Regions from separate parts of the Halopseudomonas sp. SMJS2 genome, predicted to be linked through region 2. Evidence: predicted binding sites of a transcription regulator. Region 2 holds the regulator's gene; the other holds the start of a gene.

Region 1 (14,748 bases), 1.5 Mb from region 2:
GCATCGCGTGGTAACATCCACTATCGAAAGTTGGCTGAATGGCCCTGAATCATACCCGACTGATCCAGCGCTGCGAAGCGTTGAGAGAGAAACTGACCATGGTTGAAAATCACGAACTGCGCAAAGCGGGCCTCAAGGTCACCTTACCGCGCGTCAAGATCCTGCAGATGCTGGACAACACAGAAGACCGCCACATGAGTGCCGAGGACGTCTACAAGGCTCTGATGGAAGCGGGTGAAGACGTTGGTCTGGCTACCGTTTATCGGGTACTCACCCAGTTCGAGACGGCCGGTCTGGTGGTGCGCCACAATTTCGATGGCGGCCATGCGGTATTCGAACTGGCAGATGGCGAGCATCACGACCATATGGTGTGCGTGGACACCGGCGAAGTGATCGAATTCTTCGATGAGGAGATCGAGCGTCGCCAGAAGGAAATCGTCAAGGAACACGGCTACGAGATGGTGGATCACAACCTCGTGCTGTATGTGAAGAAGAAAGGTTGATGCATCGGCAGGTCAGGCACTCGCCTGACCTGCACTGGCTGACGGGCAAGCCGTCAGCCAGTCATGGCTGATTGCCCGCCAATTGTTTGCGGGCATGGGCCAGGGACTCCTCGGTAAGATCCACTCCACCCAGCATGCGCGCCACTTCCTGCACGCGGCCTTCCTGATCCAGGCGGTCGATACAGGTGCGGGTCGAGTCGCGCTTCTGCTCCTTGCGTACGAACAGATGTTGATGCCCCTGCGCGGCCACCTGCGGCAGATGGGTCACCGTCAGTACCTGGCCGCGTTCGCCCAGTTGGCGCAGCAACTTGCCGACGATTTCGGCGGTTGGCCCGCCAATACCCACGTCTACTTCATCGAATACCAGCGTCGAGACTCGCGAGGTCTGGGCGGTAATGACCTGGATGCCCAGGCTGATACGTGACAGTTCGCCGCCCGAGGCCACCTTGGCCAGGGGCTTGGCCGGCTGGCCGGGATTGGCACTGACCAGAAATTCGACATTCTCCAGGCCCTGCAGTGGAGTCTGTTCAGCTTTGAGCGGATGCAGCTCCACCTTGACCTGGCCGCCGGGCATACCCAGTTGCTGGATCTCGCCGGTAACGGCTTTGGCCAGGCGGGTGGCGGCCTTGCGGCGGGTGTCCGAGAGGCGGCTGGCCAGGCTCTGGAAGTGCTCGCGGTAGGCTACCAATTCCTCAGATAGTCGTTCCCGGTCGGCGTCCTGCTGCTGGATGCCTTCCAGCTCGTCGATCAGGCGTTGCTGCAAGGCGGGCAATTCATCGGCGTTGACCCGATGTTTGCGGGCCAGGTCATGAATCACGCCGAGCCGCTCTTCGACCTGCTGCTGGCGCTGCGGGTCGGCCTCGAAGTGGTCCAGATAGCGGGTCAGCTCGCCAACCGCTTCTTCCACCTGAATCTGCGCGCCGGACAGCAGGTTGTGCGCCTCATCAAGGCTGCGGCCATGCTCCTTCAGACCGCTCAGCCGGTTGAGGCTTGAGGTTAGTGCCTGCAGCACACTGCCGCTGTCGCTTTCGCTGCAGATATTGATGATCTGCTGGCAGGACTGCATGATCAGCTCGGCGTTGGCCAACTGCCGCTGTTCCGCTTCCAGTTGTTCCAGTTCGCCATCTTGCAGGCTCAGATTGTCGAGTTCTTCCAATTGATAGCTGAGCAACTGAATGCGCGCGTTCTGCTCATCGTTGGTGTCACTGGCCTGCTGCAACGCCTGCTCGGTCTGCCGACAACGCTGCGCAGCGAGCTGGACCTGGCGGGCCAGGTCGCTGGCGCCGGCATAGTCATCCAGCAGTCGGCGGTGGGTATCAGCTTTCAATAACGACTGGTGTTCATGCTGGCTGTGAATATCGATGAGCATTTCGCCCAGGGCGCGGAGATCCTGCTGCGGACAGGGGCTGCCGTTGATGTAGGCGCGTGAGCGGCCTTCGGCGGTGACCACCCGGCGCAGGATGACCTGTGATTCGTCGCTGCTCAGGTCGCGCTGGCTGAGCCATTGGACCGCTTCGGGGATCTCGCTGATATCGAAGGTGGCAAGAATGTCTGCCTTGTCGGCACCCGGGCGTACGGCGCCACTGTCGGCGCGGTCGCCCAGGGTCAGCGCCAGTGCGTCGAGCATGATGGATTTGCCGGCGCCGGTTTCACCGGTGATCACGGTCATGCCCCGATCGAGTTCCAGCTCGAGATGATCGACAATTGCGTAGTTGTTCACCGCCAGATGCACCAACATGGAGTCGCTCTCCGAAGATTGTTGTTCTGGTTATTTATACAGTAGTGCTGTGGGGTTCCTCAACCCCTTGTTCACCCGCTGTGAAAAACTGCCCTTGAACCTGGGAAGGCGATCCCCATATAGGGTGCAGTGAAGTTCAATCCGGCCGCTGGGCCGTGTCGCCTTATTTTGTCAGACAGGAGATATACATGGTGGACGAACCGAGACAGGAGCTGCAGGACGAGGAGTCTGTAGCCGATCAGGGGCAGGAGACCGTTGCTGTGGAAGAGGACCTGGTAGCCCGGATCGCCAGCCTGGAAGAGCAGCTGGCCACGGCCCAGGATCAGGCTCTGCGTGCCGCTGCCGATGTGCAGAATGCCCGTCGTCGCGCTGAACAGGAAGTGGAAAAGGCGCACAAGTTCGCTCTGGAACGTTTTGCCAATGATCTGCTGGCGGTGGTTGATAGCCTGGAGCGCGGCCTGGAGCTGTCCAGTGACGAAGATGCCGCCATCAAGCCGATGCGTGATGGCATGGAGCTCACCCTGAAGCTGTTCAGCGATACCCTGGCCCGACATCAGATCGTCGCGGTCGACCCCCATGGTGAACCCTTCAACCCCGAACTGCACCAGGCGATGACCATGGAAGAGCGCGACAATGTCGAGCCCAATACCGTGATCAAGGTATTCCAGAAGGGTTATACCCTCAGCGGCCGCCTGCTGCGCCCGGCGATGGTGGTGGTGAGCAAGGCGGGTGCCGGTGGGGCGGCAGGTTCGATCAACGAGCAGGCTTGAAAAAGATTTTCCGTGACCCCATCTAGGGTCCATACACAGATCAAACAGCGCCGCTGCACCAGCAGCGGCCAGCATATTCGGAGACACAGCACATGGGTAAAATCATCGGTATCGACCTGGGGACTACCAACTCCTGCGTCGCTGTCATGGAAAATGGTGTGGCCAAGGTGATCGAGAACGCCGAGGGTGGTCGTACCACGCCGTCGATCGTCGCCTATACCAACGACGGAGAAACGCTGGTCGGCCAGTCCGCCAAGCGCCAATCGGTCACCAACCCGCAGAACACCCTGAACGCCGTCAAACGTCTGATCGGTCGTCGCTTCGACGAAGACGTCGTGCAGAAGGACATCAAGCTGGTGCCCTACAAGATCATCAAGGCCGACAACGGTGACGCCTGGGTCGAGGCCAAGGGTGAGAAGATGGCGCCGCCGCAGATTTCTGCGGAAGTGCTGAAGAAGATGAAGAAGACCGCCGAGGACTATCTGGGCGAGGCCGTCACCGAGGCGGTGATCACCGTACCGGCTTACTTCAATGACAGCCAGCGTCAGGCCACCAAGGATGCCGGTCGCATCGCTGGCCTGGACGTCAAGCGCATCATCAACGAGCCGACAGCGGCTGCGCTGGCCTACGGGATGGACAAGGCCCGTGGCGATTCCACCGTGGTGGTATATGACCTGGGTGGCGGTACCTTCGACGTATCGGTGATCGAGATTGCCGAAGTTGACGGTGAGCATCAGTTCGAAGTGCTGGCCACCAACGGCGACACTTTCCTTGGTGGTGAAGACTTCGACATGCGTCTGATCGACTATCTGGCGGATGAGTTCAAGCGGGAAAACGGCGTTGATCTACACAACGACCCGCTGGCCCTGCAGCGCCTGAAAGAAGCCGCTGAGAAAGCCAAGATCGAGCTGTCCTCGAGCCAGCAGACCGATGTCAACCTGCCGTACATCACCGCCGATGCCTCCGGTCCCAAGCACCTGCAGGTAAAAGTGACCCGTGCCAAGCTGGAGTCGCTGGTTGAAGAGCTGATCAAGCGCAGCATCGAGCCGTGCCGTGTGGCCATGAAGGACGCCGGTCTGGATGTTTCCGACATCAACGAAGTGATCCTGGTGGGCGGTCAGACCCGTATGCCGCTGGTGCAGAAGACCGTTGCCGAGTTCTTCGGCAAGGAGCCGCGCAAGGACGTCAACCCCGATGAGGCGGTTGCCGTGGGTGCAGCTATCCAGGGCGCGGTACTGGCCGGTGACGTGAAAGACGTATTGCTGCTGGACGTATCCCCGCTGTCGCTGGGTATCGAAACCATGGGCGGCGTGATGACCACGCTGATCGAGAAAAACACCACCATTCCGACCAAGAAGTCGCAGGTGTTCTCGACCGCGGACGACAACCAGACTGCAGTGACCATTCACGTACTGCAGGGTGAGCGTAAGCAAGCGCAGCAGAACAAATCGCTGGGTCGCTTCGACCTGGCCGACATCCCGCCGGCGCAGCGTGGCGTACCGCAGATCGAGGTCAGCTTCGACATCGATGCCAACGGTATCCTCAATGTGTCCGCCAAGGACAAGGCCACCGGCAAGCAGCAGTCGATCGTGATCAAGGCCAACTCCGGTCTGAGCGATGAAGAAATCGAGCAGATGGTGCGTGATGCCGAGGCCAACGCCGATGAAGATCGCAAGTTCGAAGAGCTGGTGACCGTGCGCAACCAGGGTGACCAGCTGGTGCATGCCACTCGCAAGACCCTGACCGAGGCGGGCGACAAGGCCACCGAGGAAGAGAAGGCCGCTATCGAGAAGGCGCTGGCCGATCTGGAAGAGGCGATCAAGGGCGACGACAAGGCCGAGATCGAAGCCAAGATCAACGCATTGTCCGAAGCGTCCGGCCCGATGGTACAGAAGATGTACGCCGAGCAGGCGCAGTCGGCTCAGGCGGAAGGCCAGGCGGACGCCGGTGATGCCAATGCCGATGACGTGGTGGATGCCGAGTTCGAAGAGGTCAAGGACAACAACAAGTAGTCCTTGCGTGACCGGGTGTCGGGCTTTGCCTGAGGCCCGGTACACATCGCGGCAGGGCAACGCGGGAGCTATTCCCGCGTTGCTGTTTGTGCCGTAAGGCTTTCTAAAGGAAACAGGATATATGGCCAAGCGTGACTATTATGAGGTGCTGGGCGTGGAGCGCGGCGCCAGTGAAGCCGAGCTGAAAAAGGCCTATCGCCGGTTGGCAATGAAATATCACCCGGACCGCAATCCGGATGACAAGGAAGCGGAAGAGAAATTCAAGGAGGCCAACGAGGCCTACGAAGTTCTTACCGATGCCAACAAGCGGGCGGCTTATGATCAGTATGGCCACGCGGGCGTCGACCCGAATATGGGGGCCGGTGCCGGCGGCTTTGGCGGCGGCAACTTCTCCGACATCTTCGGCGATGTATTCGGCGATATCTTCGGTGGTGGTGGCGGCGGGCGTGGTCGCTCCAGCGTGCAGCGGGGCAGTGATCTGCGCTACACCCTGGAACTCGATTTGGAAGAGGCTGTGCGCGGCACGTCTGTAACCATCCGGGTGCCGACCCTGGTGGGCTGCAATACCTGCGATGGCAGCGGTGCCAAGAAGGGCACCAGTCCGGTGACCTGTACCACCTGCGGTGGCCACGGCCAGGTGCGCATGCAGCAGGGTTTCTTCTCTGTGCAGCAGACCTGTCCCCGTTGTCATGGCACCGGTCAGATGATCAGCGATCCCTGCAGGGATTGTCACGGCCAGGGCCGGGTCGAAGAGCACAAGACTCTGTCGGTCAAGGTGCCGGCTGGTGTCGATACCGGTGATCGCATCCGGCTGGGCGGTGAAGGCGAGGCGGGTGTCAACGGCGGTCCTTCGGGCGACCTGTACGTGGTGGTCTCGGTACGCGAGCACAAGATCTTCCAGCGTGACGGCAAGAATCTGTACTGCGAAGTGCCGATCAGCTTTGCCGATGCTGCCCTGGGTGGTGAGCTGGAAGTGCCGACTCTGGACGGCCGAGTCAAGCTGAAGATTCCCGACGGTACCCAGACTGGCAAGCTGTTCCGGTTGCGTGGCAAGGGCGTGGTGCCGGTGCGCGGTGGCTCGGCCGGTGACCTGCTGTGTCGGGTGGTGGTCGAGACGCCAGTGAACCTGACCAAACGTCAGCGCGAGCTGCTCGACGAACTGCGTGATACGCTGCAGGCCGAGGGCAGCAATCAGTCGCCGCGGGCCAAGAGCTGGTTCGAAGGTGTGAAGAATTTTTTTGAAGACATGAAGTTCTGACCGGGGCAAGCATGAGAAGAATAGCGGTAATCGGCGCAGCCGGACGGATGGGCAAGACCCTGATCGAGGCCATCCAGCAAGCAGAAGGAGCCAGCCTGACGGCGGCGATCGAGCGGCCGCAGAGCAGTCTGATCGGTGCCGATGCCGGTGAGCTGGCCGGCGTCGGCAAGCTCGGCGTGAATATCGTTGGTGATCTGAATCAGGTGCTCAGCGAATTCGATGTGCTGATCGACTTTACTCATCCGACCAGCACCCTGGTCAATCTCGATATCTGTCGTGCGGCGGGCAAGGCCCTGGTAATCGGCACCACCGGCTTCTCCGACGCGGAAAAGCAGCAGATTGCCGATGCGGCTCAGCAGGTACCGGTGGTGTTCGCGCCGAACTTCAGCGTGGGTGTCAACCTGACCCTCAAGCTGCTGGATATGGCGGCCCGGGTCATGGGTGACGAGGCGGACATTGAAATCATCGAGGCGCACCACCGGCACAAGGTCGATGCGCCGTCCGGCACTGCGCTGCGCATGGGGGAAGTGGTTGCCGATGCGCTGGGTCGCAACCTCCAGGACGTGGCGGTGTATGGCCGTGAAGGCCAGACCGGCGCACGCGACCGCAACACCATCGGTTTTGCCACCGTGCGCGCCGGTGATGTGGTCGGTGACCACACCGTACTGTTTGCCACCGAAGGCGAGCGGGTCGAGATTACCCATAAGGCGTCGAGCCGCATGACCTTCGCCAAGGGCGCGGTGCGTTCAGCGATCTGGCTGGGTGGGCGCACCAGTGGTCTGTACGACATGCAGGATGTGCTGGCGCTGCGTGACTGAATTATGCGTGACAACAAAAAAACCGGCCCTTCGAGGCCGGGTTTTTTGTGCCCGCCGGCTCAGCTGGCCTTGTTCTGGCGCACCTGTTCGCGTGCCAGGTCGTTCAGGGTCTCGGTATTGCGCTGCAGGTAGAAGGCCGCAATGGTCGGTACCCAGTCGGCCCGGTGGTTGAGCAGGCGCGGCTGGATGAAGCTGTACTGCTTGTCCAGGTCGTTCAGTGTGCCGGACAGCTCGGGCAAAAGGGTTTTCAGGGTGGCTGAGCGCTGGACAATGCTGGCATCGATATTCTGAAACACGGTTTCGCCGGGTTCGATGAAGTAGATGCCGATCGAGCTGAACATGCTGTTCTGGTAGAGCAGCAGGATCTGGCTCGTCTCCAGGCTCTGCTGATGCAGCGCGTGAAGATGTTCGCTGATGGTGCCAGCGAGGCCGGAATACTGTGCCCCGGCGGCTTTGTCCAGCTTGCCATGGGCCATCATGATGCGGTTGACCGTGGCCAGGTGGTAATGGGCCTCTTCCAGGCTCTGGTTCTCCAGTTCGCGAATCAGGCCGACAAATTCGTTGAACGGGGTGCGCAGATCCTGAGGGTTGTCCATCAGGCGCAGCAGTTTTTCCATGTTGCCCAGGGCGTCGTTGTAGGTCTCCCGGTTGCCGGGCTCCCGTACACGTTCGAACAGGTTGTTATCGATCAACAGGTAGGTGGCGGCCCGGTAGCCTTCGCTGCGCAGTTCATGGATGTTCTGCGCCAATTGCGCGTCGGTGTCGGCTGGGGTCTGGCCGGCGAAGCCGAGCAGCAGCAGAACCAAGAGGTATTTCAGATGCATCTTCATTGTCTGGAGTCCCTGTTTTTTGTTTTTTGATCCTGATCCGGTCGCGACAGGCGCGTACCGGCAGAACTTCCCAGGCTCTGCGGCCAAGGATTTCATCCCCTGCAGTTTTAGCATGTTCATCGCGATTATGAAACAGAGCCCGAAATCGTCCCGTTCAATGGTCGTGGGCGAGATGGTCGGTGTGGATATTTACTGATCAAACCGGTAAACTATCGCGCTAATCAGTCTATATCAGCGCGTATCTGACCAATGCCTTTGCAGTGGAATGAAGTGGTAAACACATCATTCCCGCTTTTGTGCAGCCCGCGTTTGGCAAAAACGTGTCAGTCTTTCGGAGGTTTTCTTGTCCAAGCCCGCCATTCTCGCCCTTGCCGACGGCAGCATTTTCCGCGGTGAGGCCATCGGCGCCGACGGCCACAGTGTCGGCGAGGTCGTGTTCAACACAGCCATGACCGGTTATCAGGAGATCCTTACCGATCCTTCCTATGCACGGCAGATCGTCACGTTGACCTATCCCCACATCGGCAATACCGGTACCACGCCGCAAGATGCCGAGTCCTGGAAGGTCTGGGCGGCGGGCCTGGTGATCCGAGACCTGCCGTTGGTCGCCAGTAACTGGCGCAACAAGCAATCGCTGCCGGATTACCTCAAGGAAAATGGCACTGTGGCCATTGCCGGCATCGATACCCGTCGCCTGACGCGCATTCTGCGCGAGAAAGGTGCGCAGAATGGCTGCATCATGGCGGGTGAGGACGCGACTGAAGAAAAAGCGCTGGAGCTGGCGCGCGGCTTCCCTGGTCTGAAGGGCATGGACCTGGCGAAGGAGGTCAGTGTCAAAGAAGCCTACGAATGGCGTTCCGCTCCCTGGAATCTGGCCACTGATAGCCACCCTGAGATTGACGCGGCCGATCTGCCCTACCATGTGGTGGTCTATGATTTCGGCGTCAAGTACAACATCTTGCGCATGCTGGTCGGCCGCGGTTGCCGGTTGACTGTCGTACCCGCCCAGACCACGGCAGCGGAAGTGTTGGCGCTGAATCCCGATGGTGTGCTGCTGGCCAACGGTCCGGGCGACCCGGAGCCTTGCGATTACGCAATCAAGGCCATCCAGGAGTTGCTGGAATCCGATACCCCGATCCTCGGCATCTGTCTGGGTCACCAACTGCTCGCCCTGGCTTCCGGTGCGCGCACGGTAAAAATGCCCAGCGGCCACCATGGTGCCAACCACCCGGTTCAGGATCTGGATAGCGGTGTGGTGATGATCACCAGCCAGAACCACGGCTTCGCGGTGGACGAGGCCAGTTTGCCGGCCAACGTCCGCGCTACCTATAAATCCCTGTTCGACGGCACTCTGCAGGGCATCGAGCGCACCGACAAGGCGGCCTTCAGCTTCCAGGGACACCCTGAGGCGAGCCCCGGTCCGGGCGACGTGGCACCGCTGTTCGAGCGGTTCATCGCAGCCATGAACAAGAGCGCCTGAGTCGTCGGTCTATCCCAAGGATTAAAAGCACACTATGCCAAAACGTACTGATATCAAAAGTATTCTGATCCTCGGCGCCGGTCCCATCGTGATCGGCCAGGCCTGCGAGTTCGACTACTCCGGTGCCCAGGCCTGCAAGGCGCTGCGTGAAGAGGGGTTCCGGGTGATCCTGGTGAACTCCAACCCGGCCACCATCATGACCGATCCGGCCATGGCTGATGCCACCTATATCGAGCCGATCAAGTGGCAGACGGTAGCGCGCATCATCGAGAAGGAGCGCCCGGACGCGCTGCTGCCGACCATGGGCGGTCAGACTGCGCTGAACTGCGCGCTGGATCTGGAAAAGCACGGCGTGCTGGAGAAGTTCGGCGTGGAGATGATCGGTGCCAATGCCGATACCATCGACAAGGCCGAAGACCGTTCGCGGTTCGACAAGGCCATGCGTGATATCGGCCTGGAATGCCCGCGTTCCGGCATCGCTCACAACATGGATGAAGCCTACGGCGTCCTCGACAAGGTCGGCTTTCCTTGCATCATTCGCCCATCCTTCACCATGGGTGGTACCGGTGGCGGGATTGCCTATAACCGCGAAGAGTTCGAGGAAATCTGCAACCGCGGTCTGGATCTTTCTCCGACCAAGGAACTGCTGATCGACGAATCGCTGATCGGTTGGAAGGAATACGAGATGGAGGTGGTCCGCGACAAGAAGGACAACTGCATCATCGTCTGCTCGATCGAGAACTTCGATCCCATGGGCGTGCATACCGGTGACTCCATCACCGTGGCTCCGGCCCAGACCCTGACCGACAAGGAATACCAGATCATGCGCAACGCCTCGCTGGCGGTGCTGCGTGAAATCGGTGTGGAAACCGGCGGCTCCAACGTGCAGTTCGGTATCGACCCGAAGGATGGCCGCATGGTCGTCATCGAAATGAACCCGCGGGTGTCGCGTTCTTCCGCGCTGGCCTCCAAGGCCACTGGTTTTCCGATTGCCAAGATCGCCGCCAAGCTGGCGGTGGGTTATACCCTTGATGAGCTGCAGAACGACATTACCGGTGGCCGTACCCCGGCGTCCTTCGAGCCATCGATCGACTACGTCGTTACCAAGATTCCGCGTTTTGCCTTCGAGAAATTCCCCAATGCCGATGCGCGCCTGACCACCCAGATGAAATCCGTGGGTGAGGTCATGGCCATTGGCCGGACTTTCCAGGAATCGCTGCAAAAAGCGCTGCGTGGCCTGGAAGTGGGCTCCTGCGGCTTCGACCCGCAGCTGGATCTGAGTGCCGCGGATGCGGCCACCGACCTGACCCGCGAGCTGACGGTGCCGGGCGCCGAGCGTATCTGGTACATCGGTGATGCCTTCCGCGCCGGTATGAGTGTCGAGCGCATCTTCGATCTGACCAAGATCGATCCCTGGTTCCTGGTACAGATCGAGGATCTGATCAAGGACGAGGAACGTGTCAGCAAACTGGGCCTGGCCGATCTCGACAAGAACCTGATGTTCCGCCTCAAGCGCAAGGGATTCTCCGATACCCGCCTGGCGCAGCTGCTGGGCGTGAGCGAGAAGAACCTGCGTTCGCAGCGCCAGAAGCTCGGCGTGTTTCCGGTGTACAAGCGGGTGGATACCTGCGCCGCCGAGTTCGCCACCGATACCGCTTACATGTACTCCACCTATGAGGAAGAGTGCGAGGCCAACCCGTCGACCCGTGACAAGATCATGGTGCTGGGTGGCGGCCCGAACCGCATCGGTCAGGGTATCGAGTTCGACTACTGCTGCGTGCACGCGGCTCTGGCCATGCGTGAAGACGGGTACGAGACCATCATGGTCAACTGCAACCCGGAAACCGTATCCACCGATTATGACACGTCCGATCGTCTGTATTTCGAGCCGGTGACCCTGGAAGATGTGCTGGAAATCGTCCGTGTCGAACAGCCCAAGGGTGTGATCGTGCAGTACGGCGGGCAGACTCCGCTGAAGCTGGCTCGTGCCCTGGAAGAGGCCGGCGTGCCGATCATCGGTACCAGCCCCGAGGCCATTGACCGTGCCGAGGACCGCGAGCGCTTCCAGCAGATGGTCGAGCGCCTGAACCTGCGTCAGCCGCCGAACGCCACTGTGCGCAGCGAAGACGAGGCCATCACGGCCGCGAACAAGATCGGCTACCCGCTGGTCGTGCGCCCATCCTACGTACTGGGCGGTCGCGCCATGGAGATCGTCTACCAGGAAGACGAGCTCAAGCGCTACCTGCGTGACGCGGTGAAGGTTTCCAATGACAGCCCGGTGCTGCTGGACCACTTCCTCAACTGTGCGATCGAGATTGACGTGGATGCGGTGTCCGACGGCACTGATGTGGTCATCGGTGCGATCATGCAGCACATCGAGCAGGCGGGCGTACACTCCGGTGACTCGGCCTGCTCGCTGCCGCCGTACTCGCTGTCTGCCGAGGTACAGGACCAGATGCGCGACCAGGTCAAGCGCATGGCGCTGGAGCTGGGTGTGGTCGGTCTGATGAACGTGCAGCTGGCGCTGCAGGGCGACACCATCTACGTAATCGAAGTGAATCCGCGGGCTTCGCGTACCGTGCCCTTCGTCTCCAAGTGCATTGGCCGCTCCCTGGCGCAGATCGCTGCGCGGGTGATGGCTGGCAAGACGTTGAAGGAGCTGGGCTTCACCGAAGAGGTGATTCCGCCGTTCTTCTCGGTAAAGGAAGCGGTCTTCCCGTTCGCCAAGTTCCCGGGTGTGGATCCCATCCTTGGGCCGGAAATGAAATCCACCGGCGAGGTGATGGGCATTGGCGACAGTTTCGCCGAGGCTTTTGCCAAGTCGCAGCTGGGCGCCAGCGAGGTGCTGCCGACCTCGGGTACCGTGTTCATCAGCGTGCGTGAGGACGACAAGCCCTTCGTCGCCGACGTGGCCCGTGATCTGACTGAGCTCGGTTTCGAAGTGGTGGCCACCGCCGGTACCGCCAAGGTCATCGAGGCGGCTGGTTTGCCGGTGCGCCGTGTGAACAAGGTCACCGAAGGTCGCCCGCATATCGTCGATATGATCAAGAACGACCAGATCCGGCTGGTAATCAATACCACCGAAGGCCGGCAGTCCATCGCCGACTCCTATTCCATTCGTCGCAATGCCTTGCAGCACAAGGTGTACTCCACCACCACTCTGGCCGGCGGTCAGGCGGTATGCATGGCATTGAAATTCGGCCCTGAGCGCGCAGTGCGCCGCCTTCAGGAACTGCACGAGGGAATCTGACATGAAATATCCGATGACCAAGCAGGGCGCACTGGCCCTGGAAGAAGAGCTCAAGCACCTGAAAACAGTGCTGCGTCCGCAGATCACCGAGGCCATTGCCGAGGCGCGTGAGCTGGGCGATCTCAAGGAGAATGCCGAGTACCATGCCGCGCGCGAGCAGCAAGGTATGGTCGAGGCGCGTATCCGTGATATCGAAGGCCGTCTGTCCAATGCCCAGGTGATCGATGTCACCGCCATTGCCCGTACGGGCAAGGTGATCTTCGGCACCACGGTGACCATTGCCAATGTGGATACCGACGAGGAAGTGCGTTACCAGATCGTCGGTGAGGACGAGGCGGAGATCAAGGAAGGCAAGATCTCCGTCACCTCGCCCATTGCCCGGGCGCTGGTCGGTAAGGAGGAAGGCGAGATCGTGGCAGTCAAAACCCCCGCTGGCGTCGTCGAGTATGAAATCGTCGAGGTTCAACACCTGTGAGCCAGTCTGCTGCTCTGCCGGCAATGCGTAGCGGCAGGGTAGCCTGGCAGCTGGCCCAGACGTTGTGGGTCGGCGGCGTGTGGATGCTGCACTTCGTCATGCTGCCGGCGCTGGAGCGGTTCGGTCTGGCGCCGTTGCTGATCGATGAGATCGGCGGCTTCATGCGACCGCTGCTGGTCGGTTTTGCCGCAGTATGCGCACTATTGCAGTGTCTGGTGGCTGGTTTGGTGTTGGGATGGACCGTCTGGCGGGATCTGCGCGGGCAATTGCTGTTGGTGGTGCTGCTGGCTGCGGCGGTGTTCTTCCTGGTTGGTAGCTTGCCGCGCGGCGAGTACTGGCAGATGTTCAGCTATCTGGTGGTGGCATTCGCCGGCTTGGTGCTGATACTGCAGCCGCGGCCGGATGAGATTACCGGGCGCTGATCAGGTTTGTTGGTGGGAAGTCTGTGGGAGCGGCTTTGGGCGCCTCCACAGAAATCCCGGTCAGGGCTGGCAGGACGTCAGAAGTCCTTGAAGCGGGCCAGGTTCGACAGATTGGGGTTGGCTTTCTTGTTGCGACGCAACAGGATGACCATCTTGCCGATGACCTGAACCAATTCTGCGCCACTGGCCTGACACAGCTCGTCGATCAGTGCCTGCTTGGTGTCGCGATCACCGACGGTGATGCGAATCTTGATCAGCTCGTGATCATTCAGGGCGCGATCGAGTTCCGCCAGCACACCTTCGCTGGCACCCTGCTCGCTGACTATTACCACCGGCTTGAGATGGTGGCCAATGCGTTTGTAGGCTTTCTTCTGTTCAGAGCTGAGCGCCATAATGATCCGTGTGAGTTCCTGTATTCGATGAATGTCGAGAAAGGAAACTAGTATAACCGGCGGCGCGATCCGCTGCATGAGGTATTCCGTGGCAAGATCAAAGACCAGCAAAGGTTGGCTGAAAGAACATTTTGATGACCCCTATGTCAAACTGGCGCAGAAGGACGGCTACCGTTCCCGTGCCAGTTACAAACTACTGGAAATCCAGGAAAAGGATCGTCTGCTGCGACCCGGCATGACCGTACTGGATCTCGGCTCCGCCCCGGGCGGGTGGTCGCAGGTGGTCAGCCGGGTGATCGGCGAGAAAGGCCGGATCATTGCCTCCGACATCCTGCCGATGGACAGCATTCCGGATGTGAACTTCATCCAGGGCGACTTTACCGAGGACGCGGTATTCGAAGCGATCCTGGCGGCCATCGGTGACGGACAGGTTGATCTTGTTATTTCCGATATGGCCCCCAATATGAGTGGTACGCCCGCTGTTGATCAGCCGCGCGCCATGTATTTGTGCGAGCTGGCGCTGGACATGGCCACGCGGGTACTGCGTCCGGGCGGCGATTTTCTGATCAAGGTGTTTCATGGCGAAGGATTCGACGAATACTTCAAGGACATGCGTAGCCGTTTCGACAAGATGGTGACGCGCAAGCCGGGAGCGTCGAGGGACAGGTCGCGGGAGACCTACCTGCTGGCGCGGGGCTTCAAGGGCTGACGGCGGAGCCGGCGACACAGGGCGTTACACTGGCATAACTGCCGCCGCGCCGGATTCTGGTGTAAGGTAGGCAGGCCGGATAAACAGACGA
Region 2 (14,748 bases):
GGTGATGAAAGCCGCTACCGTCGGGTAGTGTTCAACGAGATCACCAAAAAGGCCATCCAGGAAGCCTTCTCCGAGCCGGGCGAGCTGGACATGAATCGGGTCAACGCCCAGCAGGCACGGCGCTTCCTTGATCGGGTGGTGGGTTATATGGTCTCGCCGCTGCTGTGGCAGAAGATCGCCCGCGGCCTGTCCGCCGGCCGGGTACAGTCGGTCGCGGTCAAGCTGATCGTCGATCGCGAGCGGGAAATCCGCGCCTTCATCCCGGAAGAGTTCTGGGAAGTGCATGCCAACCTGAACACCCCGAAAAGCGAATCCGTTCGCTTCGAAGTGGTCAAGGAAAATGGCGAAGCCTTCCGTCCGCTGAACAAGCAGCAGACCGACCAGGCACTGGAGCAGCTGCAGAGCGCCGACTACAAGGTGGTCAAGCGTGACGCTCGCCCGACCAGCACCAAGCCCGGCGCACCCTTCATTACTTCCACGCTGCAACAGGCTGCCAGCACGCGCCTGGGCTTCAGTGTGAAGAAAACCATGATGATGGCCCAGCGGTTGTATGAAGCGGGCTACATCACCTATATGCGGACCGACTCGACCTTCCTGTCGGCTGACGCCGTAAGCATGGCGCGCGGCTATATAGAGAAGAACTTCGGCGCCCAGTATCTGCCCGAAACGCCGAACGTCTATGGCAGCAAGGCCAACGCCCAGGAGGCGCACGAAGCCATCCGCCCCTCGGACGTGAAGCTCAAGTCCACCGAGCTCAAGAGCATGGAGCGGGATGCCGAGCGGCTGTATGAGCTGATCTGGCGCCAATTTGTCGCCTGCCAGATGCCGCCGGCCAAGTACCTGTCCACCACCATCACGGTGCAGGCGGGTGATTTCGAGCTGCGCGCGCGCGGTCGTATCCTGCAGTTCGACGGTTTCACCAAGGTCCTGCCGCCGCTGGGCAAAGGTGGGGAAGACGAAGTGCTGCCTGACATGCAGGTGGACAACCAGCTTGAGCTGATCAAGCTCGATCCGAAGCAGCATTTCACCAAGCCACCGGCGCGTTATTCTGAAGCCAGCCTGGTCAAGGAGCTGGAGAAGCGTGGTATCGGCCGCCCGTCGACCTATGCCTCGATTATCTCCACCATCCAGGAGCGCGGCTACGTCACCCTGAACAACCGGCGTTTCTACGCCGAAAAGATGGGTGACATCGTCATTGAGCGGCTCAATGAAAGCTTCCCGAACCTGATGGACTACAGCTTCACCGCCCGCATGGAGGAATCCCTCGATGATGTGGCCCAGGGTGAAGTGATATGGAAGCAGGTGTTGGACAAGTTCTACGCCGATTTCAGCCTCAAGCTCAAGGCCGCCAGTGCGGCGGATGAGGAGCAGGGCATGCGGGCGAATCTGCCGACGCCAACCGATATCCCCTGTGTGGAATGCGGCCGGCCGATGATGATCCGTACCGCCTCTACCGGTGTTTTCCTGGGCTGCTCGGGCTATGCTCTGCCACCCAAGGAGCGCTGCAAGGCGACCGTCAATCTGGTGCCCGGTAACGAAGTGGCAGCCGATGACGAGGAAGGCGAATCACGCATACTGCGCGCCAAGCGCCGCTGCCCGATCTGTGCCACCGCCATGGACAGCTACCTGGTGGATGAGCGCCGCAAGCTGCATGTGTGCGGCAATAACCCCGACTGCAGCGGCTTCGAGGTGGAAGAGGGGCAGTTCAAGATCAAGGGCTATGATGGTCCGGTGATCGAGTGCGACAAGTGCGGCAGCGAGATGCAGCTCAAGACCGGCCGTTTCGGCAAGTACTTCGGTTGCACCAACAGCGCCTGCAAGAACACCCGCAAGCTGCTGAAAAGCGGTGAGGCGGCGCCGCCGAAGATGGACCCGGTACTGATGCCGGAGCTGCGCTGCGACAAGGTCGATGACGTCTATGTGTTGCGCGACGGTGCCTCGGGTCTGTTCCTGGCTGCCAGCCAGTTCCCGAAGAACCGTGAAACCCGCGCTCCGCTGGTCAAGGAGCTGCTGCCGCACCGCGACGCGATCGACCCGAAGTACCACTTCCTGCTTGATGCGCCGGTGGCTGATCCCGATGGCAACCCCACGGTGATCCGCTATAGCCGCAAGAGCAAGGAGCAGTACGTGCAAAGTGAAATCGAGGGCAAGCCCAGTGGCTGGCGCGCGTTTCACGATGGCAAGGGCTGGGTCGTGGACGATGGGCGCAAGCCCAAGCGCTGAGCGGAGGCTGTATGGTGAATGAGATCTACACCCGCACCAACCAGGCACTCTCATTTGCCCGTCTGGCGCTGACATCCTGGGAGGCGGCGGCAGGTGCCACTGATCTGGGCGCCATGACCCAGGCGCGTTACCACCGTGAGCACGTCCTGTTCCATGGTTACCGCGCGGTGTTGGCGCTGATTCATGAAATTGCCGAGCGTTATCGCTGGCCGTTGCTGGACGCTCGCGATGTCGAGCAGGTGTTGCGCGGTGATCTGTCCGAACGCTTTCCCGGGCCGGAACTGGGCGAGCTGACGCAACTGGCAATGGATGATGGCAGCTGGCTGGCGGGGCTGTTGCGGGCCTGGGGGCAACTGTTCGCAGCCGAGGCCGCCCCATCCCGAACTGCTGCCGCCGGCGAGCTGATTGCCACCACGGCTGCTCCGGTGGCGGAATGGGGTATCGACGAGGCGCAGGCAGCGCTCGCTGCGCTGGCCGCGCAGATCGAGCGTTATCGCGAGGGAATGCAGGAGTGGTGAGCGGTGGTCGGCTCAGGGTGGCTGTGATACCCTGCGCGGCTTGACTGACAGGAGACGTACAATGCCTTCACCCTTTCTCGAGATCATAGAGCTTGCCGACGGCACTGTCGCTTTGCGCCGCCCGGACGAAGAGGGCAAGCCGCTGTTGACCATCGAGTTCTCCGAAGAGGCAAGGGACTTTCTGCAGGGCAACTACGTGGAAGTGGCCAAGGCGATGATCAGTACTGGCATGCAGATGGCTGGTCAGATCATGGAAGAAGATCCCGATCTGGAATTCGACGAACACCGCGTATTGCATTGACCCAGTCGGGCAAACGCCCGACCGAGGTGGTCACATCAAGCCATGCCGGTGCTGCCCAGGCGCACATTGAGGCTGGCGCAGTACCCTGAGCGGGCAGCTGCCTCTAGGCGTAGATGGGTGCTTGCCAATGGTGGCAGCCAGCTCACCACTGTGTGGCTGTAGCCTAGCCGCAGAATCTCGCAGCATAATTCCAGTGTATCCATGCCATGCTTGGGACGGATGATGAGTATGCGCTGGGGATCGAGCCCCGAGGCCCGCAGCCACTTCTGGCTGACCGGCAGCGGCGGGTCGATCAACGTCAGCCAGCCCGGACAACTGGCCTGGCTCAGATCCCGCAACACCGGCGCCAACCATTGCAGGCACTGGCGTGGCGTACCATTCAGACTGATCTCACTGAAGCCGATGTTCTCCGGCTCGCTGTCAGGTAGGGCCGTACCGCTCAGGCTCTGTGCCTGCAGGCGAGACGACATCATGACCTGGTGCAGCAGGTCGGGTTGTGCGGCTGAACCTTTGTTTCGCGCATACTGCATGGCGTACTCCTTCAGTGGCGTATCACGCCGACGCTCAGACCTTCGATGATCAGTTCCTGTTCGCGCAGATCGACTTCTATGGGCGCGAAATCAGGGTTCTCAGCAATCAATGACACCTTGCGGCCCTGCTTGTGGAAGCGCTTGACGGTCACCTCGTCATCGAGGCGGGCGACGACTACCTGGCCATTCCTGACTTCGCTGGTGCGATGTACGGCGAGCAGGTCTCCATCAAGAATGCCGATGTCCTTCATGCTCATGCCGCGCACGCGCAGCAGGTAGTCGGCACGGGGGCTGAAGAACTCGGGGCTGATGCGGCAATGGTCCTCGATGTTCTCTACCGCCAGGATGGGGGCGCCGGCGGCCACCTGGCCGATAACCGGTAATCCATCTTCCTGGTTCTGGGCCTCACTGTCGGCCGGCAGGCGGATGCCGCGGGAAGCGCCGGGGATCATCTCAATGGCGCCTTTGCGGGCCAGTGCCTTGAGGTGTTCTTCGGCCGCGTTTGGTGAGCGGAAGCCAAGCTCGCGGGCAATCTCCACCCGGGTGGGGGGATAGCCATTGGCACTCATGTATTCCTTCAGGAAGGCCAGTACCTGTTGTTGCCGTGCCGTCAGTTTAAGCATTATCCAGTACCTGTCTTTTTATACAGTTATTGGGATTATATACAGTTGTGCCCGCAGGGCAAGTCGTTTGGCCAGTTTGCTTGCGCAGACGGCTGTGGTAAAACGTTCAAGTTGACAGGGAGATCGTTTGAAACGTATGTTTCAAACAAATGTATCTGGGAGTTATCCGTGGCACAGTCTGAAACAGTCGAGCGCATCCTTGATGCCGCCGAGCAGTTGTTTGCCGAAAAGGGGTTTGCGGAAACCTCGCTGCGTCTGATCACCAGCAAGGCCGGGGTGAACCTGGCGGCGGTGAACTACCATTCGGTTCGAAGAAATCCCTGATCCAGGCGGTGTTCACCCGCTTCCTCAATCCCTTCGTCAGCAGTCTGGAGCAGGAGCTTGATCGCAACGAGCAGGCCGGTAATCCAGAGCAGAGTCTTGAGGAGTTGCTGGACATGCTGGTGCGGCTGGTGCTGGCGGTGAAGCCACGCAGCGGGCACGATCTTTCTACCTTCATGCGGTTGCTGGGTTTGGCTTTCAGTCAGAGCCAGGGTCATTTGCGCAAATATCTGGGTGAGGTCTACGGCAAGGTGTTCCAGCGCTACATGGCGCTGGTATTGCGCAGCTCGCCCGAGCTGCCGGCGGATGTGCTGTTCTGGCGTGTGCATTTCATGCTGGGCAGTGCGGCATTCACTCTGTCGAGTATGAAGGCGCTCAAGGCCATGGCCGAAGCAGAGTACGGTGAGCGCGCCGGGACCGAGGAGGTGCTGCGACAGATGGTGCCTTTCCTGGCCGCCGGCATGCGTGCCAGCCCGCAGTTGCGGGGGGAGGCGAGCAGTCGCCTGCGCGATGCCCCGGAACCGGTGGCGCCCTAGGACTTACTTCCCGCTGTGTGATCCGCTATCGTGTATGCCTTTGTTGCAGCGGAGTGACCATGCAGCTGGACCTGATCCATATATCCATCGAGCGTCAGTTGCTGACCGGCTCCAGGGCCGGTCGGCAGCTGTGCCAGTATCCGGTATCAACAGCAAAGAATGGTGCGGGGGAATTGAACGGCAGCGGTTGCACGCCGCGCGGCCGGCACCGGGTGCGGGCCCGCATCGGTGAGGGCCAGCCGCTGGGTGCGGTCTTCATTGGTCGGCGGCCGACCGGCGAGGTCTGGTCGCCTGAGCTGGCCGCTACGCACCCGCAGCGGGACTGGATCCTGACTCGCATACTCTGGCTCTGCGGTGAGGAGCCGGGTATCAACCGTGGCGCCGATCGTGATTCCCAGCGCCGCTACATCTATCTGCACGGTACCGGTGACGATCAGCCGATGGGCGTCCCGCTGTCCCATGGCTGCATCCGCCTGCGTAATCCGGATATCCTGGCGCTGTTCGAGATGACCCCGGCCGGCTGTGCGGTAATCATCGAATAGCGCTTGCCCTACATTCCAAGGAGCACTTCATTGAAACAAGGCACATTGATGCTGGATCTGGCCGGCACCTGGCTGACGCCGGAAGACCGCCAGCTGTTGAGACAGCCCGAAGTCGGCGGCATGATCCTGTTTGCCCGCAATACCGAATCCCCGGCCCAGGTGCGCGAGCTGGTACGCAGCATTCGTGCAGTGCGCCCCGATATGCTGATCGCCATTGACCAGGAAGGCGGGCGGGTCCAGCGGCTGCGGCGGGATGTGTTGCGGTTGCCGGCGCTTGGCCGAATCGCCGGGTGCGCTGCCGCAGAGCAGGAGCAGCTGGCCGAGGCTGCGGCCTGGCTGATGGCGACCGAGATGCTCGCCTGCGGTATCGATATCAGCTTTGCGCCGGTATTGGATCTTGATTACGGGCGCAGCCAGGTAATCGGCGACCGTTCCCTGGGCGGTGATCCGCAGCAGGTGAGTCGCCTGGGTCAGGCCTATATCCAGGGGCTGCGGCAGGCCGGCATGGCCGCGACCGGCAAGCATTTCCCCGGGCATGGCTGGGCAGAGGCTGATTCACACTTCGACCTGCCGGTCGATGAGCGCAGCGAGGCGACGATCCGCGAATCCGATCTGCAGCCCTTTGCGGCGCTAGCGCCGTTGCTGGATGGGATCATGCCGGCGCACGTGGTCTATCCGGCGGTGGACAGCCTGCCGGCGGGCTTTTCCCGCCGCTGGCTGCAGGACATCCTGCGCGCTGAGCTGGGCTTTCGTGGGGTGATCTTCAGTGATGACCTGACCATGGCCGGCGCTCACGCGGTGGGCGGCATGGCGGAGCGGGTCGATGCGGCGCTGGCGTCCGGTTGCGACATGCTGCTGGTGTGCAATGATCGCGCTGCGGCTGAGCAGGCGCTGGCGCATGCGCAGCAGATGGGCATGCAGCCGTCGCCCCGGGCGCAGGGCATGTTGGCCAGGAGCACCCCCGGTATCGATTACAAGGCCCAGCCGCGCTGGCGGCAGGCGGTCGAACTGTTGCAGGGGGCGGGCTTGCTCTGATTCTTGGTGGGGGCATCTTTTGAGCTGCCCCCAACCCAATCAGCTGGGCACAGCCCTCTTCATCGACGCTTGCCTTTGCCGGGGCTGGGGGGCGTGCTGGGCACTTGCTGCAGCCGTTCCACCAGGGCTTCGACGGTATTCAGGCGCAGCGCCGCGGTGCCCATGGGCGCGCTGAAGCGGAATACGCTGCCGCCATCCAGCCGGTAACGCTGCGGGTTGTCCTGAATCAGGCGGATCAGCGTCAGCGGATCGACACTGGTATCGGCAGCGAACTCGACGCGGCCATGCTCCGCGCCAACATCGATCTTGGCGATACCCAGCGGCGCACAGCGCAGTTTCAGCGCGGTGACCCGGAACAGGGTTTTCACCTGTTCGGGCAGCAAGCCGAAGCGGTCGATCATTTCCACCTGCAAGTCCTTCAGGTCGTCATCATTGGCGGCATTGGCGATGCGCTTGTACAGGGTCAGGCGTGCATGCACGTCCGGCAGGTAGTCGTCGGGAATCAGCGCCGGCAGGCGCAGGTTGATATCCGGGCCGCCGCTCAGCGGGTTTTCCAGCTCCGGCTCCTTGCCCTGCTGGATGGCCTTGATGGCCCGTTCCAGCATGTCCATGTACAGAGTGAAACCGACCGCCTGGATCTGCCCGCTCTGGCCTTCGCCAAGTAGCTCACCGGCGCCGCGGATCTCGAGATCATGGGTGGCCAGGGTAAAGCCTGCGCCCAGGTCCTGTGCCGCGGCAATGGCTTCCAGGCGCTTTTCCGCGTCACCGGTGAGTTTGCGCCGGCCGGGGTCAGCAGATAGGCGTAGGCCTGGTGGTGGCTACGGCCGACCCGGCCGCGCAGCTGGTGCAGCTGCGCGAGGCCGAACTTGTCGGCGCGCTCGATGATGATGGTGTTGGCGCTGGGCACATCGATGCCGGTCTCGATGATGGTCGAGGTCACCAGGATGTTGAAGCGGCGATGATAGAAGTCGCGCATCACCTGCTCCAGAGCACGTTCCGGCATCTGGCCGTGGCTGATGCCGATTCGCGCTTCGGGCACCAGCTCTGCCAGGTCGGCCGCGCATTTCTCGATGGTTTCCACTTCGTTGTGCAGGAAGTACACCTGGCCGCCGCGCAAGAGTTCGCGCAGGATGGCTTCCTTGATCACCGCCGGTTGCTGCTGCATGACGAAGGTCTTGACCGACAGGCGCCGCGCCGGTGGCGTGGCGATGATCGACAGGTCGCGCATGCCGGTCATGGCCATGTTCAGGGTCCGTGGAATCGGCGTGGCAGTCAGGTTGAGGATATCCACCTCGCTGCGCAGGGCCTTGAGGCGTTCCTTCTGGCGTACCCCGAAGCGGTGTTCCTCGTCGATGATCACCAGGCCCAGATCCTTGAACTGGACATCGCCCTGCAGCAACTTGTGGGTGCCGATCATGATGTCGATCTTGCCATCGGCCAGCTCCTGGGTGGCTGCCTTGACTTCCTTGGCGGAGCGGAAGCGGGAAATCACCTCGACTTTCACCGGCCAGTCCGCGAAGCGGTCCTTGAAGCTGTTGTAATGCTGCTGGGCAAGCAGGGTAGTGGGCACCAGTACTGCAACCTGCTTGCCGCCATGCACGGCGAGGAAAGCGGCGCGCATGGCGACCTCGGTCTTGCCGAAGCCGACATCGCCACATACCAGGCGATCCATTGGTTGCGGGCCGGTCATGTCTTTCGTTACCGCATCGATCGCGGCTTGCTGGTCGGCCGTTTCCTCGAAGGGGAAGGCGTCGGCGAAGGTTTGATAGTCCTGTTCCGGCTGGCTGAAGGCGTAGCCCTTGCGCGCGGCGCGGCGGGCGTAGACATCCAGCAGTTCGGCGGCCACGTCGCGGACCTTTTCGGCGGCCTTGCGTCGGGCCTTCTGCCACTGCTCCGAGCCCAGCCGGTGCAGCGGCGCGTTATCATCATCGGCGCCGGTATAGCGGGCGATCATGTGCAGGTTCGCCACCGGCACATAAAGTGTGGCCTCGTCGGCGTACTCGAGCTTGAGGAACTCGGCCTCCTGGCCTTCGACGCTCAGATTGACCAGGCCGCGATAGCGACCCACGCCATGGTCGATGTGCACCACTGGCGCGCCTTCGCGCAGTTCGGTCAGGTTACGGATCAGGGTGTCGCCCAGGTCGGTAGCCTTGCCGCGCCGCCGACGCTGCATCACCCGCTGACCGAACAGTTGGCTTTCGGCGATCAGGGCGACGGGCGGGTCTTGGCTCAGCAGCCCTTGATCCACCGGCGCGATCATGATGGCGCAGGACAGCTGGCTGTTGATGAAATCAGCCCAGCTGTCCACCGGCTCGGGCTTCAGGCTGATGCGTGCCAGCAGTTCCAGAAGCGCCTCGCGGCGGCCGGCGGTTTCGGCGATGAACAGCGAGCGACCGTTGAACTCGTCGAGAAAGCGCTGCAGTTCGCGCAGCGGTTGTTCCTGCTTGCTATCCAGCGGCAGCTCGGGCGGCGGGCTGCAATTGAAATTGGTGACCCCGGGCGCTGCCGGTAGCGGCTCGTCGTGGCAGATGACGCGCGGGTAACGCTTGAGCAGGGCGAAGCACTCTTCAACGGGCAGAAACAGTTCTGCCGGCGTCAGCAGCGGTCTGGTCGGATCAATGCCCTGTTCCTCGTGTCGATTGCGTACATCTGACCAGAACTGGGTGGCACTGTCCTCGATGCCGGGCAGGCTGAACAGCAGCGTGTCGTCCGGCAGGTAGTCGAACAGGGTGCCCAGCTCTTCGAAGAACAGTGGCAGGTAATATTCGATGCCCGGCGGCACCATGCCGTCGCTCAGGTCCTGATAAATGGGGCAGCGTCGATGATCGCCCTCGAAACGTTCACGAAAGCGCGCGCGAAAGCCGGTCAGCGCACTCTTGTCGAGGGGGAATTCCCGCGCGGGTAGCAAGTGGATGCGCTCGACCTTGTCGATCGAACGCTGGGTCTCCGGATCGAAGGTGCGCAGGGTTTCGATTTCCTCATCGAACAGGTCGATGCGGTAGGGCAGGCGGCTGCCCATGGGAAACAGGTCCAGCAGCGCACCGCGCACGGCATAGTCGCCATGCTCATAGACGGTATCGACGCAACGATAGCCCGCCGCATCCAGGTCCTGGCGCATGCGGTCGATGTCCAGCCGCTGGCCGACCTTCAGCATCAGCACCGAGCCGCCCAGGAAGGAGCGGGGCGCAATCCGGTGCAGCAGGGTGATCATAGGTACGACCAGGATACCGTGCCCTACCTGCGGCAGGCGGTACAGCGTCTCCAGCCGCTGGGAGATAATGTCCTGGTGTGGCGAGAAGCGATCGTAGGGCAGGGTTTCCCAATCGGGGAAGGTAGCCACCGGCAGCTCGGGAGCGAAGAACCGAAGTTCCTGTTCCAGGCGGTCCGCCATGGCGGTATCCCGGGTGATGACCAGGCTCAGGCCGGTATGCTGGGATGCTGCTTCGGCAATGGCCAGGGCGCGCGACGCGGCGGGCAGGTTGCCCCAGGCTGTTTTGTTACCGAGGTGGCTCTGCAACGGTGCGGCGAACAGAAGTGATGTGTCAGGCATGCTGGTGGGCTTATCTTGTTGCGCAAAACGCACAGTTTAACCCCCCGGGCGATTCCGTGTTGTGATTGCGCTGTTTTTATCTCCACTTGTCGAAGTCTGAGGCCGGTTATATCATGCAACCTGCGTGACGCCGGGCCCCTCTGGCGGTGGTTGGTCCCACCGTGATGTCGGAGTCATAAGTTTATTGAAAACTTTGACAGGAGGGCCGCCATGGAGCCTCTGATTTCGTTTTTGACCAACCCCTTTCTCGGTACTGCTGTCTGGCAATGGTTGCTCTTTCTGACCATCGTGCTGGCCATTCTCGCTTTCGACCTTGGTGTGCTGCACCGCGAAGAACATGAAATCGAAGTGCGTGAAAGTTTCCTGTTGTACGGCGGCTACTTTGCCGTCGGTATGCTGTTCGGTCTGTGGGTCTGGTTCCAGATGGGCTCGGCCAGCGCGCTGGAGTTCTACACTGGTTTTCTGATTGAGCAGTCGCTGTCCATGGACAATGTGTTCGTCATGGCGATGATCCTCGGTTTCTTCGGCATTCCGCGCATCTATCAGCATCGGGTGCTGTTCTGGGGCATTCTCGGGGTGATCGTGCTACGGGCGATCATGATCGGCCTGGGCGCGGCGCTGGTACAGGAATTCGAATGGATCCTGTATATATTTGGTGTGTTCCTGCTGTTTTCCGGTATCAAGATGTTCCTCAGCAAGGATGAGGTGGAGCATACGGACCTGTCGCAGAATCGGATGGTGGTTTTTATCCGCCGGCATTTTCGGGTGACCGACGACTTGCATGGTTCGAAATTCTTCGTCCGCCTACCGGACAAGGCTGGCAAGGTGGTGCTGTTCGCCACGCCGCTGTTCCTGGCCCTGGTGCTGATCGAGCTGGCAGACCTGGTATTCGCCGTGGATAGCGTGCCGGCAATCTTCGCCATCACCCAGGATCCCTTCATTGTCTACACCTCGAACATCTTCGCCATCCTGGGTCTGCGTTCGCTGTACTTCGCCCTGGCTGCGCTGATGCATCGCTTCGTCTACCTCAAATATGCGCTGGCGCTGGTATTGATCTTCATTGGTTGCAAGATCCTGCTGCATGGCCTGGACATCAAGATTCACGCTGGTGTATCGCTCGGCGTTACCTTCGCGCTGCTGGCTGGTGGTGTGCTGCTATCGCTGTACCGAACCCGCAGACAGGTGGCCTGACGGATGACTGAAACGGCTGCTCCGGCGGGCGCTGGGGCGGCCGTTTTACGTTCGGTGATTGCCTCCTCGGTCAGCTAGCCGCATAATATTGGCCCTTTAGCTCCCTGACCCTGGAAGGAAAAGCCGTGACTCAAGCCCAATACGAGCAATGTCTGGAGAACTGGACCGACCGCGAAGCTACCGCTGAAGCGATGATCCCGTTGATTGGACGTTTGTACCGTGAACACAACGTGGTCACCTCCATCTATGGCCGCGGCCTGGTTAACCGCTCCGTTATCAGCCTGCTCAAGTCCCACCGTTTCGCTCGGCAGATTGATGACAATGAACTGTCGGTACATGACACCTTTCCGCTGATCAAGGCGTTGCTGGATCTGGACCTGGGTCCGGCCTCGATTGATCTGGCTCGCCTGGCGGGCAAGTACGCCCAGGAAGGTAACGGTGATCTGGACGGGTTCCTGCGCAAGGAGCTGGCCAGCGTTATCGGTCGCAAGGGTGAGAAGCGCCAGGGCCGCGATGTGGTGCTTTACGGCTTTGGCCGTATCGGCCGCCTGCTGGCGCGCATCATGGTTGAGAAGGCCGGCGCCGGGGACGGGCTGCGTCTGCGGGCGATCGTGGTGCGCAAGGGCGCGACCAATGATCTGTCCAAGCGCGCCAGTCTGCTGCGTCGCGACTCGGTTCATGGCTCCTTCCAGGGCACCATCACCATCGATGAAGAGAACAACACCCTGACCGCCAACGGCAACCAGATCCAGGTGATCTATGCCGGCGATCCGGCCAGCATCGACTACACCGCCTACGGCATCAATGACGCGATCATCGTGGACAACACCGGTGTCTGGCGTGACGAGGCGGGCCTGTCCCAGCACCTCAAGTGCCCGGGTGCTTCCCAGGTGGTACTGACTGCGCCGGGCAAGGGTGATCTGAAGAACATCGTGCATGGCATCAACCATGCGAGCATCACGCCGGAAGACAAGATCGTTTCCGCGGCCTCCTGTACCACCAACGCTATCGTTCCGGTGCTCAAGGCGATCAATGACAAGTACGGTATCGTCAATGGTCACGTCGAAACGGTTCATTCGTACACTAATGACCAGAACCTGATCGACAACTTCCACAAGGGCGATCGTCGGGGGCGCAGTGCAGCGCTGAATATGGTCATCACCGAGACCGGCGCTGCCAAGGCGGTTGCCAAGGCGCTGCCGGAGCTGGGCGGCAAGCTCAGTGGTAACGCGATCCGGGTGCCGACGCCTAACGTATCCATGGCGATCCTCAACCTGAACCTCGAGAAGTCGACTGACCGTGATGAGGTCAATGACTACCTGCGTCACATGGCCCTGCACTCGGATCTGCATAAGCAGATCGACTTCACCAACAGCCAGGAAGTGGTCTCCACTGACTTCGTTGGCTCGCGGCATGCGGGTGTGGTGGATGCCGAGGCGACCATCTGTAACGACAACCGCGTCATTCTGTATGTCTGGTATGACAACGAGTTCGGTTACAGCTGCCAGGTGGTGCGGATTCTGGAAGATATGGCCAGTGTCAATCCGCCGGCCTTCCCGGCATAACATGCAGTAACGAAAAAAGGCGCTTCGGCGCCTTTTTTTGTGGGCGCTCGGTAGCGGTTTGGGCTTGATGGGTCGCGCTTCTTGACCTGGATCAAGCGGGGGTGCTCGGGTGCGACACCTTGACTCAGGAAGGCTTTAAAAATCCGCGCCTTGAGTAGCTTTGGCGGGCCATGATCTTTATACTTGGCAGGATTTTTTGATCGAGGTCGTGGTCGCGTTGTCTGACTGTTTCTGCTCAATTTTTGCGGAGCCGATCGCCAGCTCTGCGCGTTGCCATTGCCTTCTAACAATTCCACTTCGTGATTAGGCTATTCGTATGATAAATATCAAACGGGGCTTGGATCTGCCAATCACCGGCTCGCCCGAGCAACGTATTGAAGACGCCCGTCCAGTCAGAAGCGTTGCGCTTGTAGGTTTCGATTACCACGGTATGAAACCTACCATGGAGGTGCAGGTCGGCGATCGGGTGCAGGCGGGACAGATCCTGTTCAGTGACAAGAAAACCCCCGGTGTGCTTTACACCGCCCCAGCGAGTGGCGTGATCAGCGCCATCAATCGCGGCGAAAAGCGCGTTCTGCAGTCGGTGGTGATCGATGTCGAGGGTGACGATGCCGTTGATTTCGGTAGCCACGCTGCCGAGAGCCTGGAAGGGCTCGATCCCCAGGCAGTACGTGACCAGCTCATCCGCTCCGGTCTGTGGACTGCGCTGCGGACCCGCCCGTACAGCAAGGTGCCGGCGGTAGACGCAACTCCCAGCTCCATCTTCGTAACCGCCATCGATACCCACCCGCTGTCCGCTGATCCGGCTGTGGTATTGCAATCCTGTGGTGCGGATTTTGAAAACGGCTTGAAAGTGCTGGCCCGTCTGGCTGGCGTCTGGCTGTGCAAGGCCGAAGGCGCGAGCATCCCTGGCGAGAATGTCGCTGGTGTGCGCTCCGAGAGTTTTGCCGGTCCGCATCCGGCTGGTCTGCCGGGTACCCATATCCACATGCTGGATCCGGTCAGCGAAAGCCGGCAGGCGTGGCATATCAACTACCAGGACGTGGTAGCCGTAGGTCGGCTGTTCACCACTGGCCGGCTGTCAGCCGAGCGCGTTGTCGCGCTGGGTGGTCCGCAGATTGAGCGGCCACGACTGCTGCGCACCGTACTCGGTGCCAACCTGGAAGAGCTGGTGGCTGGTGAAATGAAGCCGGGCAACAACCGGATCATTTCCGGCTCGGTGCTGGGCGGCCGTCTGGCCCGTGGTCCGGTACTCTATCTGGGGCGCTATCACCTCCAGGTATCGGTGCTGCTGGAAGGAACTCAGCGCGAGATACTGCATTATCTGCGTGCCGGTGCGAACAAGCATTCGATCCTGAATATTTTCATCTCGAAGCTGGCACCTTCCAAGCTGTTCAACTTCACCACCAGCACCAATGGCAGCCCTCGGGCGATGATTCCGGTCGGCAATTATGAAGAAGTCATGCCGCTGGACATCCTGCCCACGCAGTTGCTGCGGTCGCTGATCGTCGGTGACACCGAGATGGCTCAGAAACTCGGCTGTCTGGAACTGGATGAAGAGGATCTGGCCCTGTGCAGCTATGTCTGTGCCGGCAAGTATGAATATGGCCCGATCCTGCGTGACAATCTCACGCGCATCGAGAAGGAGGGTTGATCAATGGGATTGCGTAGTTATCTTGACAAGATCGAGCATCATTTCGAGAAGGGCGGCAAGCACGAGAAGTGGTACGCCCTTTACGAGGCGATGGATACCTTCCTGTACAAACCTTCCAGTGTAACCAGGACCACGGCCCACGTGCGTGACGGCATCGAC

The links. The regulator LexA, encoded in region 2, represses DNA repair genes until DNA is damaged. The targets are predictions, from matches to a motif close to CTGTNTNNNNANACAG.
Region 1: a site for LexA is predicted at 2,268-2,283, ahead of recN (DNA repair protein RecN). Genes of this name have one in related genera too.

Annotation. Positions count from the first base shown of each region.
Region 1 covers NZ_CP123445.1:421,631-436,378, forward strand. The annotation lists gene QAO71_RS02035 (outer membrane protein assembly factor BamE) at 1-4, opposite strand, end outside; gene fur (ferric iron uptake transcriptional regulator) at 99-503, shown strand; gene recN (DNA repair protein RecN) at 565-2,241, opposite strand; gene grpE (nucleotide exchange factor GrpE) at 2,430-3,011, shown strand; gene dnaK (molecular chaperone DnaK) at 3,065-5,023, shown strand; gene dnaJ (molecular chaperone DnaJ) at 5,145-6,281, shown strand; gene dapB (4-hydroxy-tetrahydrodipicolinate reductase) at 6,293-7,099, shown strand; gene QAO71_RS02070 (hypothetical protein) at 7,159-7,929, opposite strand; gene QAO71_RS02075 (hypothetical protein) at 7,949-8,125, shown strand; gene carA (glutamine-hydrolyzing carbamoyl-phosphate synthase small subunit) at 8,273-9,409, shown strand; gene carB (carbamoyl-phosphate synthase large subunit) at 9,444-12,659, shown strand; gene greA (transcription elongation factor GreA) at 12,661-13,134, shown strand; gene QAO71_RS02095 (DUF4149 domain-containing protein) at 13,158-13,556, shown strand; gene yhbY (ribosome assembly RNA-binding protein YhbY) at 13,634-13,948, opposite strand; gene rlmE (23S rRNA (uridine(2552)-2'-O)-methyltransferase RlmE) at 14,037-14,657, shown strand.
Region 2 covers NZ_CP123445.1:1,922,251-1,936,998, reverse strand. The annotation lists gene topA (type I DNA topoisomerase) at 1-2,223, shown strand, start outside; gene QAO71_RS09025 (DUF6586 family protein) at 2,235-2,741, shown strand; gene QAO71_RS09020 (hypothetical protein) at 2,803-3,042, shown strand; gene sulA (SOS-induced cell division inhibitor SulA) at 3,078-3,572, opposite strand; gene lexA (transcriptional repressor LexA) at 3,584-4,195, opposite strand; partial or broken gene QAO71_RS09005 (TetR/AcrR family transcriptional regulator) at 4,364-5,052, shown strand; gene QAO71_RS09000 (L,D-transpeptidase) at 5,112-5,594, shown strand; gene nagZ (beta-N-acetylhexosaminidase) at 5,643-6,629, shown strand; partial or broken gene mfd (transcription-repair coupling factor) at 6,689-10,179, opposite strand; gene QAO71_RS08985 (TerC family protein) at 10,390-11,370, shown strand; gene QAO71_RS08980 (glyceraldehyde-3-phosphate dehydrogenase) at 11,496-12,935, shown strand; gene QAO71_RS08975 (Na(+)-translocating NADH-quinone reductase subunit A) at 13,252-14,589, shown strand; gene QAO71_RS08970 (NADH:ubiquinone reductase (Na(+)-transporting) subunit B) at 14,593-14,748, shown strand, end outside.